One region of the Paraburkholderia sp. JPY465 genome, then DNA from elsewhere that is predicted to be linked to it. Evidence: predicted binding sites of a transcription regulator. Region 1 holds the regulator's gene; the other holds the start of a gene.
The links. Region 1 encodes HrcA, which represses chaperone genes, less so after heat shock. Its sites were predicted from a motif close to TTAGCACTCNNNNNNNNNGAGTGCTAA; they were not measured.

Region 1 (5,131 bases):
CGCGAGCGTGGCCGCCGTGCCGTTGATGAACGCGCGCGAGCGGCCGTTCGCGTCGACCACCCGCCGTAGCATCACGGTGCCGCCGTGTTGGCCGTCGTCGGCCGCGCCGAGCGCCTGCGCATCGAGCCATTGATCGACCTGTGCGTGCGTTTCGAACTCCGCGGTGATGTCGGCGCGGCTCTCGCCGGTGCGCACGACGCTCGCATCGGCGCGCGCACCTAGCGCGAGCGCGAGCGCGTCGATCAGAATCGATTTGCCGGCGCCGGTTTCGCCCGAGAAAACGGTAAAGCCGCTGTCGAATTCGAGGTCGAGCGCGGCGACGATGACGAAGTCGCGTATCGAGAGGTGGCGAAGCATGGAGGTCGTCGGGTGAGCGTGGGATTCGGGTGGCGGCCGCTGCGGCGTTTGCGCTTCAAGGCGCCGCTTGCGGCCTCTGGTCTTCTTCGTGCGACGGGTACTCGTGCCAGTGCAGCTTCTTGCGCAGCGTCGCGTAATAGCTGTAGCCGACCGGATGCAGCATCGGCACCGTATGACGCGAACGGCGCACCTCGATCGTGTCGCCGAGCTCCAGCGACGTGAACGACTGCATGTCGAAATTCACGTTCACTTCGCGCCCGGAAACGATCTGGATGCTGACCTTCGAGTCGTCTGGCAGCACGATCGGCCGGTTCGACAGCGCGTGCGGCGCGATCGGCACGAGCACGAAGCCCTGCAATTGGGGGTGCAGGATCGGCCCCTGCGACGACAGCGCGTACGCGGTCGAGCCGGTCGGCGTTGCAACGATCAGGCCGTCCGAGCGCTGGTTGTACATGAAGCGGCCGTCGACCGACACGCGCAGCTCCGCCATGCCCGAAAAACCGCTACGGTTGACCACCACGTCGTTGAACGCGAGCGCGTGGTAGATCGGCGTGCCGTCGCGCACGATGCGCGCTTCGAGCAGCACGCGCTCCTCGCGCTCGAAATTGCCGGACAGCATTTGCGGCACGGTCTCGAGCATGTCGGAGATCGGGATGTCGGTGATGAAGCCGAGCCGCCCGTGGTTGATCCCGATCAAGGGTGTGCGATATGGCGCGAGCTGGCGGCCGATGCCGAGCATCGTGCCGTCGCCGCCGAGCACCACGGCAACGTCGGCGCGCGCGCCGATCTCAGCGGGACGCAGCGCCGGGTAGTCGGTTACGCCGATTTCGGCGGCGGTGTCGGCTTCGAACACGACTTCGAGGCCGAGCCTGGCGAGGCACGCGGCGAGCGCGGTCAGCGGCTCGCCGATGCCTGGCGTATTGCTGCGCCCGACGAGCGCGACGGTCTTGAACTGGCTGGTCACTTGCATGCCGGCATTACACCATAGGTAGGGCCTGAAAAGAACCGCAGGCCAACCCGGTAGCGGGTCGGCGCACGCGGGGCGTCTGCGCATGTCGCGATTATCGTTAGAATGGTGAAGACCCGATGACATGCGCGCTCGCCGACGGCGGCGCATTTGCCGGGAGCGGGCGCCGCGGGCGCTCGCGGCTGCGATGCCATTGAGCTAAAATTTTTCGTCATGCTAGATCCTCGCGCACAAACCCTCCTCAAAACGCTGATCGAGCGCTACATCGCCGAAGGTCAGCCGGTCGGCTCGCGCACGCTGTCACGTTACTCGGGCCTCGAGCTGAGCCCGGCCACGATCCGCAACGTGATGTCGGACCTCGAGGATCTGGGGCTCGTGATCAGTCCGCATACGTCGGCGGGGCGCATTCCGACGCCACGCGGCTACCGTCTGTTCGTGGACACGATGCTGACGGTCGAGTCCGCCGCCGACGAAGAAGCGGTGATGCGCGCGGTCAAAACCACGCTGCAGGTGGGCGAGCCGCAGAAGATCGTCGCCGCGGCGGCGAGCGTGCTGTCCAACCTGTCGCAGTTCGCCGGCGTGGTGCTCACACCGCGCCGCAGCCACGTATTCAAGCAGATCGAATTCATGCGCCTGTCCGACAAGCGCATCCTGCTGATCATCGTGACGCCCGAAGGCGACGTGCAAAACCGCATTCTCGCCACCCAGCGCGACTTTTCGCCTTCGCAGCTGGTGGAAGCCTCCAATTACATCAACGCGCACTTCGCGGGCCTCTCGTTCGACGAAGTGCGCCGCCGCCTGCGCGAGGAAATCGACGAGCTGCGTGGCGACATGACTTCGCTGATGCACGCGGCCGTCACCGCGAGCACCGACGAATCCGATACCGGCGAGACCGTGCTCATCTCGGGCGAGCGCAATCTGCTCGAAGTCGCGGATCTTTCGTCGGACATGGCGCGCCTGCGCAAGCTGTTCGATGTGTTCGACCAGAAGACCAGCCTCCTTCAGTTGCTCGATGTGTCGAGTCATGCGGCGGGCGTGCAAATATTCATTGGCGGCGAATCGACGCTGGTGCCGATCGAGGAAATGAGCGTCGTCACCGCGCCGTACGAGGTGAACGGCAAGATCGTCGGCACGCTCGGTGTGATCGGACCGACCCGCATGGCCTACAACCGCGTGATTCCGATCGTGGACATCACCGCGCGGCTGTTGTCCATGACGCTCAGCCAGCAGTAGTCCTCGCGCTTTGCGGCGCTGCCGTCATCGCAGCCCGTGCCGGCCATGATGCGCGAACGGGCGGCGTCTGCCAATCGTCCGAATGGCCAGGGTCCGGCGGCGCCCGGCCGAACCCGCGCCGCTATAATGAATCTCCATTGAATCGACTCGCCGCGTGACGCGGCGATTTCTGCTGCCTATGCGCTTCGACCTCGAGCGGCCATCACAGAACGCCACATCGCATCGCGTCGCCGTGTTGCTGATCAACCTCGGCACGCCCGATGCGCCGACGCCGCGCGCGGTGCGCCGCTATCTCGCGCAGTTCCTGTCCGATCCTCGCGTGGTCGAAATTCCCGCGCTGCTGTGGCAGCTGATTCTGCGTCTGCTGATCCTGCCGTTTCGCGGCCGCAGCTCCGCCAGGAAGTACGCGGCGGTGTGGATGCCCGAGGGCTCGCCGCTGCGCGTGCACACCGAAAAGCAGGTCGAGGGCTTGCGCCATCTGCTGCAAGTCAACGACTACACGGTGCTGGTCGACTACGCGATGCGCTACGGCACGCCCGGCATTCCCGCAATGCTGAACCAGCTGAAGCTCGCTGGCGCCGAGCGCGTGCTGCTGATGCCGATGTATCCGCAGTATTCGGCGTCGACCACCGCGACCGCGTTCGACGAAGCCTTTTCCGCGCTCAAGCGGATGCGTAACCAGCCGGAAGTCCGCACGGTTCGCCAGTACGCCGATCACCCGGCGTATATCGCGGCGCTTGCCGCGCAGGTGCGTCACCACTGGCATCTGCACGGCCGCCCCGATTTCGCGGCGGGCGACAAGCTCGTGCTGAGTTTCCACGGCGTACCCAAGCGCACGCTCGACCTCGGCGACCCGTATCACGAGCAATGCCAGCAGACCGGCGCACTGCTGATGCAGGCGCTCGAGTTGACGCCGGTCGAATGCCGCATCACGTTCCAGTCGCGCTTTGGCAAGGCCGAATGGCTGCAGCCCTATACGGCGCCGACGTTGAAGGAACTCGGCGCGGCAGGCGTGCGGCGTGCTGATGTGTTTTGTCCGGGTTTCACCGCCGACTGCCTCGAAACGATCGAGGAAATCGGCATGGAAGTGCGCGACGAATTTCTACAGGCGGGTGGCAAGGAGTTTCACCGGATCGCCTGTCTGAACGCGTCTCAGCCGTGGGTTGCCGCGCTCGGCGAAATTGTCGCGCAACACCTGCAGGGCTGGCCGGTGCAAGCGGTGCCGGTGCCGCACACGACAGGAGCTTGAATACGCAGATGAACTACCGTATTTCAACCGAACCGGGCGCGAAACTGCGCATCGACAAATGGCTGTGGGCCGCGCGCTTCTTCAAGACGCGTTCGTTGGCCGCGGATGCGGTCGACAAGGGGCGGGTGCGCATCGGCGGCGCGGCCGTGAAGCCGGCCAAGGACGTGCGTGTCGGCGATCTGGTCGAAATCGAGATCGAGCGCTACGTGTGGCAGGTCGAGGTGCTGGGCGTATGCGACGTACGCGGCCCGGCGAGCGTGGCGCAGACGCTTTACGCGGAAACCTCGCAGAGCAAGGAGAAGCGGCAGGTCGAGCAGGAACGGCGCAAGGTGTATCACGAGCCGGCCGCCGCGCTGCACGGGCGACCGACCAAGCGCGACCGGCGCACTATCGACAGATTTTCGGGTGGGAACTAAAAAACTGCTCGACCGTCGCATGTGCGCCACCGTACTCGGTGGTGTGGTCGTTAACCGCGCCGGACATGCAGATTGTCGTGGTGCCCGCGATCAGTACCAGTGCGACCACCCCGATTGCAACGGTCAGTTTCACGGTACTCCCCTCGATGGGCTGAAACGGGCTATCGGAACGACTGTCAGGTGTCGGTAAGGCTTACGTCAAATTAGGGTTAACGTGCGTTGCCGCTCCATGACTGGAGAATAGGTCAGTTGCGGGCTGCACTCAATCCCTATCTGATTGCGCCACGTGAATGCTTGTTACGGCGCATTTCGCCTGCACGACGGTGGTGCGAAAAAACCTCCGAGCCGCTTGAAACGGCTATTTCAGACCCCATCTGGGGTCCGGTCTGGCGGATCGGCGCGAAGACACGTGCCGCGATTTTGCAAAGCACGAATCGTACGGTGTCGGAACGGCTTTTTCCGCCTTTGCTTTTACTTTTAACGACTTTCAGCGACATGGAAAACACGCAAGAGAACCCGACGAGCCAGAATCCCACGCCCGCCGACGAAGCCGCGCGCCAGGCCGCCGAGACGGCTGAGGCCGCTACTCAACAGCAGAACACCGGCGCCACCACTGAATCCGCCCAGGCAGCCGCCGAGCAGGCGCTGGCCGACGCTCAGGCGAAGATCGCCGAGTTGCAGGAAGACTTCCTGCGCGCGAAGGCCGAAACCGAAAACGTGCGCCGTCGCGCTCAGGAAGACGTCGCCAAGGCGCACAAGTTTGCGATCGAGAACTTCGCCGAGCATCTGCTGCCGGTGGTCGACAGTCTTGAGGCGGCCGTCGCCCATTCGTCCGACGACCTGCAGAAGGTCCGCGAAGGCGTCGAACTCACGCTGCGCCAGTTGAGCGGCGCGCTGGAGAAGGGCCGC
Region 2 (5,131 bases), 190 kb from region 1:
GCCGGTCGCGACGCCCATTGCAAAGTTGATGCCGAACAGCTTGCCCCAGAACTGCGTCATGTCCTTGTAGATCTGCTTGCCGGTCATCACGTAGACCGACTCCATGATGACGAGCAACCAGGCGAGGCCGAGCGTGAGCGGCACGAACAGAAAGTGATAAAGCGCCGTGATGGCGAACTGGAGCCGCGACAGTTCTACGACTTCGCTAACGGGCATGTTGATCACCTCCGGACGGATGCGGGGCGGGCACCGACAGCAGCGCCTGCGCGACCTGCCGAGGCGGCAGCATCATGTGCTCCGCCTGCGGATGACTGAAGAATGTGAACTTGATCGCCAGCAGTAGAGCGAACTTGATGGCGAGGATGATGGCAATATCGCGCGCCGGCGTGGGACCGCGCACCCACCTGGTGAACCCGCCGCGCAAGCGCGACCGGACAGTGCTGCTGCGATTGAGGGCTAGGGTCATGATCGGTCGAAAGACGACTTCACGCCGGAGAGTCCGGCCGGATCCAGACCGCCCTTGCCGTCAGGCAGTCTGGCGAATGCATGCCGATTGTAGGAGGGGGAACCTCGCGCGCTCAGAGTTAGCCATGCGGCATCAGGTCGCGAAACTTGCCGCGTCTGTGCAGTATTGCTACCGGACTTGCGATACGTCAAGAAAGGCTTACCGGCCTCGACAGGCCGGCTTGGGGATAGGCCGACGCGAATGCGCGCCGGCCGGGGGGCGCACGAATGGGCGAAAGGAATGAAAAAGCCCCGCCGTCTTGCGAGGGCGGGGCTCAAGCGCGATGGCCGCTAAATAGTACGCGACCGGCTACCGTGCGTCGCTTTTACCGATCTCTTGGGCAGGACACATTCGACGCGCGCATGGCTTCGACGCATTTACGCGTATTCGGTCAGCGCGCCGCGCATCTTCTTCATCGCGCTGGCTTCGATCTGCCGGATACGCTCGGCCGACACGCCGAACTCGTCGGCCAGCTCGTGCAGCGTGGAGCCGCCCGAGCCGTCGTCGGCCACCTTCAGCCAGCGCGCTTCGATGATGCGGCGGCTGCGCGGATCGAGCGCGTCGAGCGCGCTTGCGATGCCGTCGCTTTGCAGCCGGTCGCGCTGACGCGAAGCCAGCACGGCGGTCGGCTCGCTATGCGAGTCGGCCAGGTAGGCGATCGGCGCGTACGACTCTTTACCGTCTTCGACCTGACCTTCGAGCGCGATATCGCCGCCCGACAGACGCGTTTCCATCTCCGCGACCTCTTCGCGCTTCACGTTCAGTTCCTTCGCGAGACCTTCGATCTCGTCCGGCGTGAACGCGCCGAGGCCCTGCTTGTGGCTGCGCAGGTTGAAGAACAGCTTGCGCTGCGCCTTGGTCGTGGCGACCTTCACCATGCGCCAGTTGCGCAGGATGTATTCGTGGATCTCTGCCTTGATCCAGTGCATCGCGTACGACACGAGGCGTACGTTTTGCTCGGGATCGAAGCGCTTGACCGCTTTCATCAGGCCGATGTTGCCTTCCTGGATCAGGTCGGCGTGCGGCAACCCGTAGCCCAGGTAGTTACGCGCGATCGACACGACGAGTCGCAGGTGCGACAGCACGAGGCGGCGTGCGGCCTCCAGATTGTCGTGTTCGCGCAATTCGGTGGCGAACTGGCGTTCTTCCGCCGGCGTCAGCATTGGAATCCGGTTGACCGCCTGAATGTAGGCGTCGATGTTGCCCAGTTGACCGGACAGCAGCGAGGAATGCGAGAGCGCCAGTGCACCTGCCGGAGCGGCCTTAGCCGACGACGGGCTCAAAGTACTCGGAAGGGTCATTGCATGGCTCACGTGTGAAGCTCCTTTGGAATCAGACAATAGCGTACTCAGTAAACGACTCCAGCGATGGATGTTAGCACTCAGATCTGCCGAGTGCTAATACTTAGAGGTCGCAGGGGTATCCAAGTTCCCGAAAATCCTATTGAATCTTGACTTCTGATAGCCATCATACGCTCTATTTGCGCTGTGTGTTGAGCCCGTACAAATTACCGTTCGAGGCGGCTACAGACTCATGATCGACTGACGTCGTCCGATTTCAGGGAGAATAATTGCCGTTCGGGCGCATTAACTGGAACATACTTGCCCCGGAATCCATGCTTAGAATAAAGGGGGCGCTCGCTTAATAGTCATCAGTATGGGGGGCCGAATGAACAAGAAGAATCTTGTGGTCCGTAGACTTACTCTAAAAAGTGCGTTGGCCGTTCTGCTGCTGGGTGCGGCGGGCGCCTCCCGGGCTGACCGGTTCGGCGTGCAAGTGGCCGCCGGCGTCGGTGATCGTCTCGTCAAGAGGCTCGATCTCGGCGCGGTCTGGGACCCGAACCTCACCTGGTGGCAGATCGGCGACTGGCATTTCGCGCTGATCGGCGAGGCGCACGTCGCGTGGTGGCACACCGATGAAGGAAACGTTCACGACAACATCGGCGAGATCGGCGTGATGCCGGTGATCCGCTTCGTCAAGTCGTCGGGTTCAGTGCGGCCATTCATCGAGGTGGGTGCCGGTGTCGGATTGCTGACCAGTCCGCGCATTTCTTCCGACTTCACGTTGGGCACCGCGTTCCAGTTCACCGAGATGGCGGGCGTTGGGCTGCAGTTCGGCGCTCATCAGCAGTATGCCGCCGGCTACCGCTTCCAGCATGTTTCCAATGGCGGTATCAAAGAGCCGAATCCTGGTATAAATTTCAGCCAGCTATATTTGCAATATCACTTCTGACCGTGGCCCCTTGTGGCTCGCGGTGTTCGAGGGGCTCTGCAATGGCGGCAAAGATGATCGAAGCGATTCGCGGGCTCGAGCGAGAGCGATTTCGCGCGATGGTCGACGGCGACGGGCAGTCGCTCGACACGCTGCTCGCGGACAACGTGAGCTACGTTCATACGAACGGCAAACGCGAGACGAAGCGACAGTTCATCGACGGGATCACCGCGGGGCGCCGTCGTTATCGGCAAATCGAAGTGCAGTCGCAGGAAGTTTTGCCGGCCGGGCGCGAAACCTACGTGGTCACGGGACGCGCGCTGATCGAGATGGAAGCGAACAACGGCGCGCTGCTGTTCCCGATTGCTTATACCGCGATCCACACGCACGAAGACGGCCAGTGGCGGCTGATCGCATGGCAGGCGACGCGTTGCGCGCTGGAGTGAGATTCTCATCGCGCGGGCGCGCCTCGTGAGCGCGCCCATCCTGGCGGCGGAATGCTGGGTGCGCACTCCTCCGCCGCAAGCTCAAGTCGGATTTACGCGATTACGCAATCCTCAGCTTTATCGCGGCTGTTTGCGCCGTATTCATCGCGCTCGGCATCTGCGTCGCGCGGCTCGCGTGTGCCGCGCATCGCCACTTCTCCCGCATATGGATGCCGCGCGGCCACGGGAAGCCCCGTGCAGTGCTCCGCCACACGCCGGATCGTCGCGAGATCCGAGAAATCCAGACCGCTGTCGATACCCATCGTGTCGAGATTCATCGCGAGCGTGACGAGATCGACGTTGCCGGTGCGTTCGCCATTGCCGAACAGACAGCCTTCGATGCGATCCGCGCCCGCCAGCAGCGCGAGCTGCGCCGCGGCCACCGCGGTGCCGCGATCGTTGTGCGGATGCACCGACAGCACAATGCTGTCGCGGTAGCCGAGGTTGCGGTGCATCCATTCGATCTGGTCGGCGAATACGTTCGGCGTGGCCGCTTCGACGCTCGCCGGCAGGTTGACGATCATCTTGTGATGGCGCGTCGGCCGCCACATTTGCGCGACCGCGTCGCACACCTCGCGTGCGAACGGCAGCTCGGTCGTGTTGAAGGTCTCGGGCGAGTACTGGAAGATCCAGTGTGTGCCCGGCCGCGCCTGCGCATGTTCCTTGATGACGCGCGTGCCTTCGACTGCGAGCGCCTTGATCTCGTCCTTCGATTGCTGAAACACGATGCGCCGGAACGACGGGCAGATCGCGTTATACAGATGCACGATCGCGCGCGGAGCGCCGTCGAGCGCATCGAACGTGCGTGCGATCAGCTCCGCGCGCGACGGCACGAAGACCTCGATCGTGACGTCGTCGGGAATGCGCCGCTCGTCGATCAGCTTGCGCACGAAGTCGAAATCGGTCTGCGACGCCGACGGAAAACCCACTTCGATTTCCTTGAAACCGATCGCGACCAGCATCTCGAAGTACTCGAGCTTCTGCGCGGCGTTCATCGGTTCGATCAGCGCCTGGTTGCCGTCGCGCAGGTCGGTGCTCATCCAGACGGGCGCGGCGTCGATCGTGCGACTCGGCCACTTGCGACCGGTCAGGCGCACGGCGGGAAAAGGGCGGTACTTTTCAGCGGGATTGCGCAACATGGTGAAGTGCCTCATTCGTGGTGTCGTCGGCGGAGGTTGGGACGTCGAGCGGTTGGCCGACTGTCACGCATGCACGATGCGGATGCCCGAGGCAACGTGCATTTGATCCTCTCGCTTCGTCCGCGCGGTAAACGGACGAATACAAACGACGACAAGATTGTGGAGAACTACGACGGGGTGAAGCGAAACTGCGGGAACTACCGGGAGGACCGCCGACGGCAACCGGAGCTGCCAGCGCGCGGCGCTACGCGTGACTTACGCCAGGCGTAGCGATATGGGCCGCGCTAGGCGGCCGGAGATAATTCGGAGGGTGTTCGGAAGGGAACGCATGGGGCCAAATGTATGACGGCGTGTGCTGGCCTGTCAACCCGCGACCGTCAGGCCGCCGTCTTCGCGATATCGACGATCAGCTCGACCTGCCGTTCGATCGCGCCAGGCGCCGGTGCTTCGCCGCGCAGCACGGCGTCGATCCAGGCGGCCGTGGTCGCGGCGTCGCGCGCTTCGGGCAGCTCGACTTCGGGCGCATCGGGCGACGAGCGCTCGTGCGGCAGCCGCGTCTCGCAGATGCCGTCATGCAGCCAGTCGACCTGCACCTGGCGGCGCGTATCCGCCACCGCCTCGCCTTCGGTGCCGCGCGCGAGCAGCGCACCGCCGACGGCCGCATCGGGATGCGTGATGAACAGCTGCGTAAGGCTGTCGCGATACGGCGGATGCGTGTAATTCACGAGCCGCAGCCCCGCGGGCGCGAATGGCTGCAGCAGCTTCACCAGCGTATGCGTCGAGTTGCGCAC

Region 2: the regulator HrcA is predicted to act here: its motif matches at 1,880-1,906, upstream of rpoH (RNA polymerase sigma factor RpoH).

The regions. Positions count from the first base shown of each region.
Region 1 is NZ_JBNDMT010000003.1:2,834,160-2,839,290, reverse strand. It holds gene recN (DNA repair protein RecN) at 1-357, opposite strand, end outside; gene QFZ94_RS27760 (NAD kinase) at 413-1,327, opposite strand; gene hrcA (heat-inducible transcriptional repressor HrcA) at 1,538-2,557, shown strand; gene hemH (ferrochelatase) at 2,736-3,806, shown strand; gene QFZ94_RS27745 (RNA-binding S4 domain-containing protein) at 3,815-4,222, shown strand; gene QFZ94_RS27740 (hypothetical protein) at 4,194-4,355, opposite strand; gene grpE (nucleotide exchange factor GrpE) at 4,718-5,131, shown strand, end outside.
Region 2 is NZ_JBNDMT010000003.1:3,025,156-3,030,286, reverse strand. It holds gene QFZ94_RS28590 (cytochrome ubiquinol oxidase subunit I) at 1-216, opposite strand, end outside; gene cydP (cytochrome oxidase putative small subunit CydP) at 206-466, opposite strand; gene rpoH (RNA polymerase sigma factor RpoH) at 883-1,818, opposite strand; gene QFZ94_RS28575 (acyloxyacyl hydrolase) at 2,174-2,737, shown strand; gene QFZ94_RS28570 (nuclear transport factor 2 family protein) at 2,779-3,162, shown strand; partial or broken gene QFZ94_RS28565 (2-isopropylmalate synthase) at 3,354-4,340, opposite strand; gene ybiB (DNA-binding protein YbiB) at 4,718-5,131, opposite strand, start outside.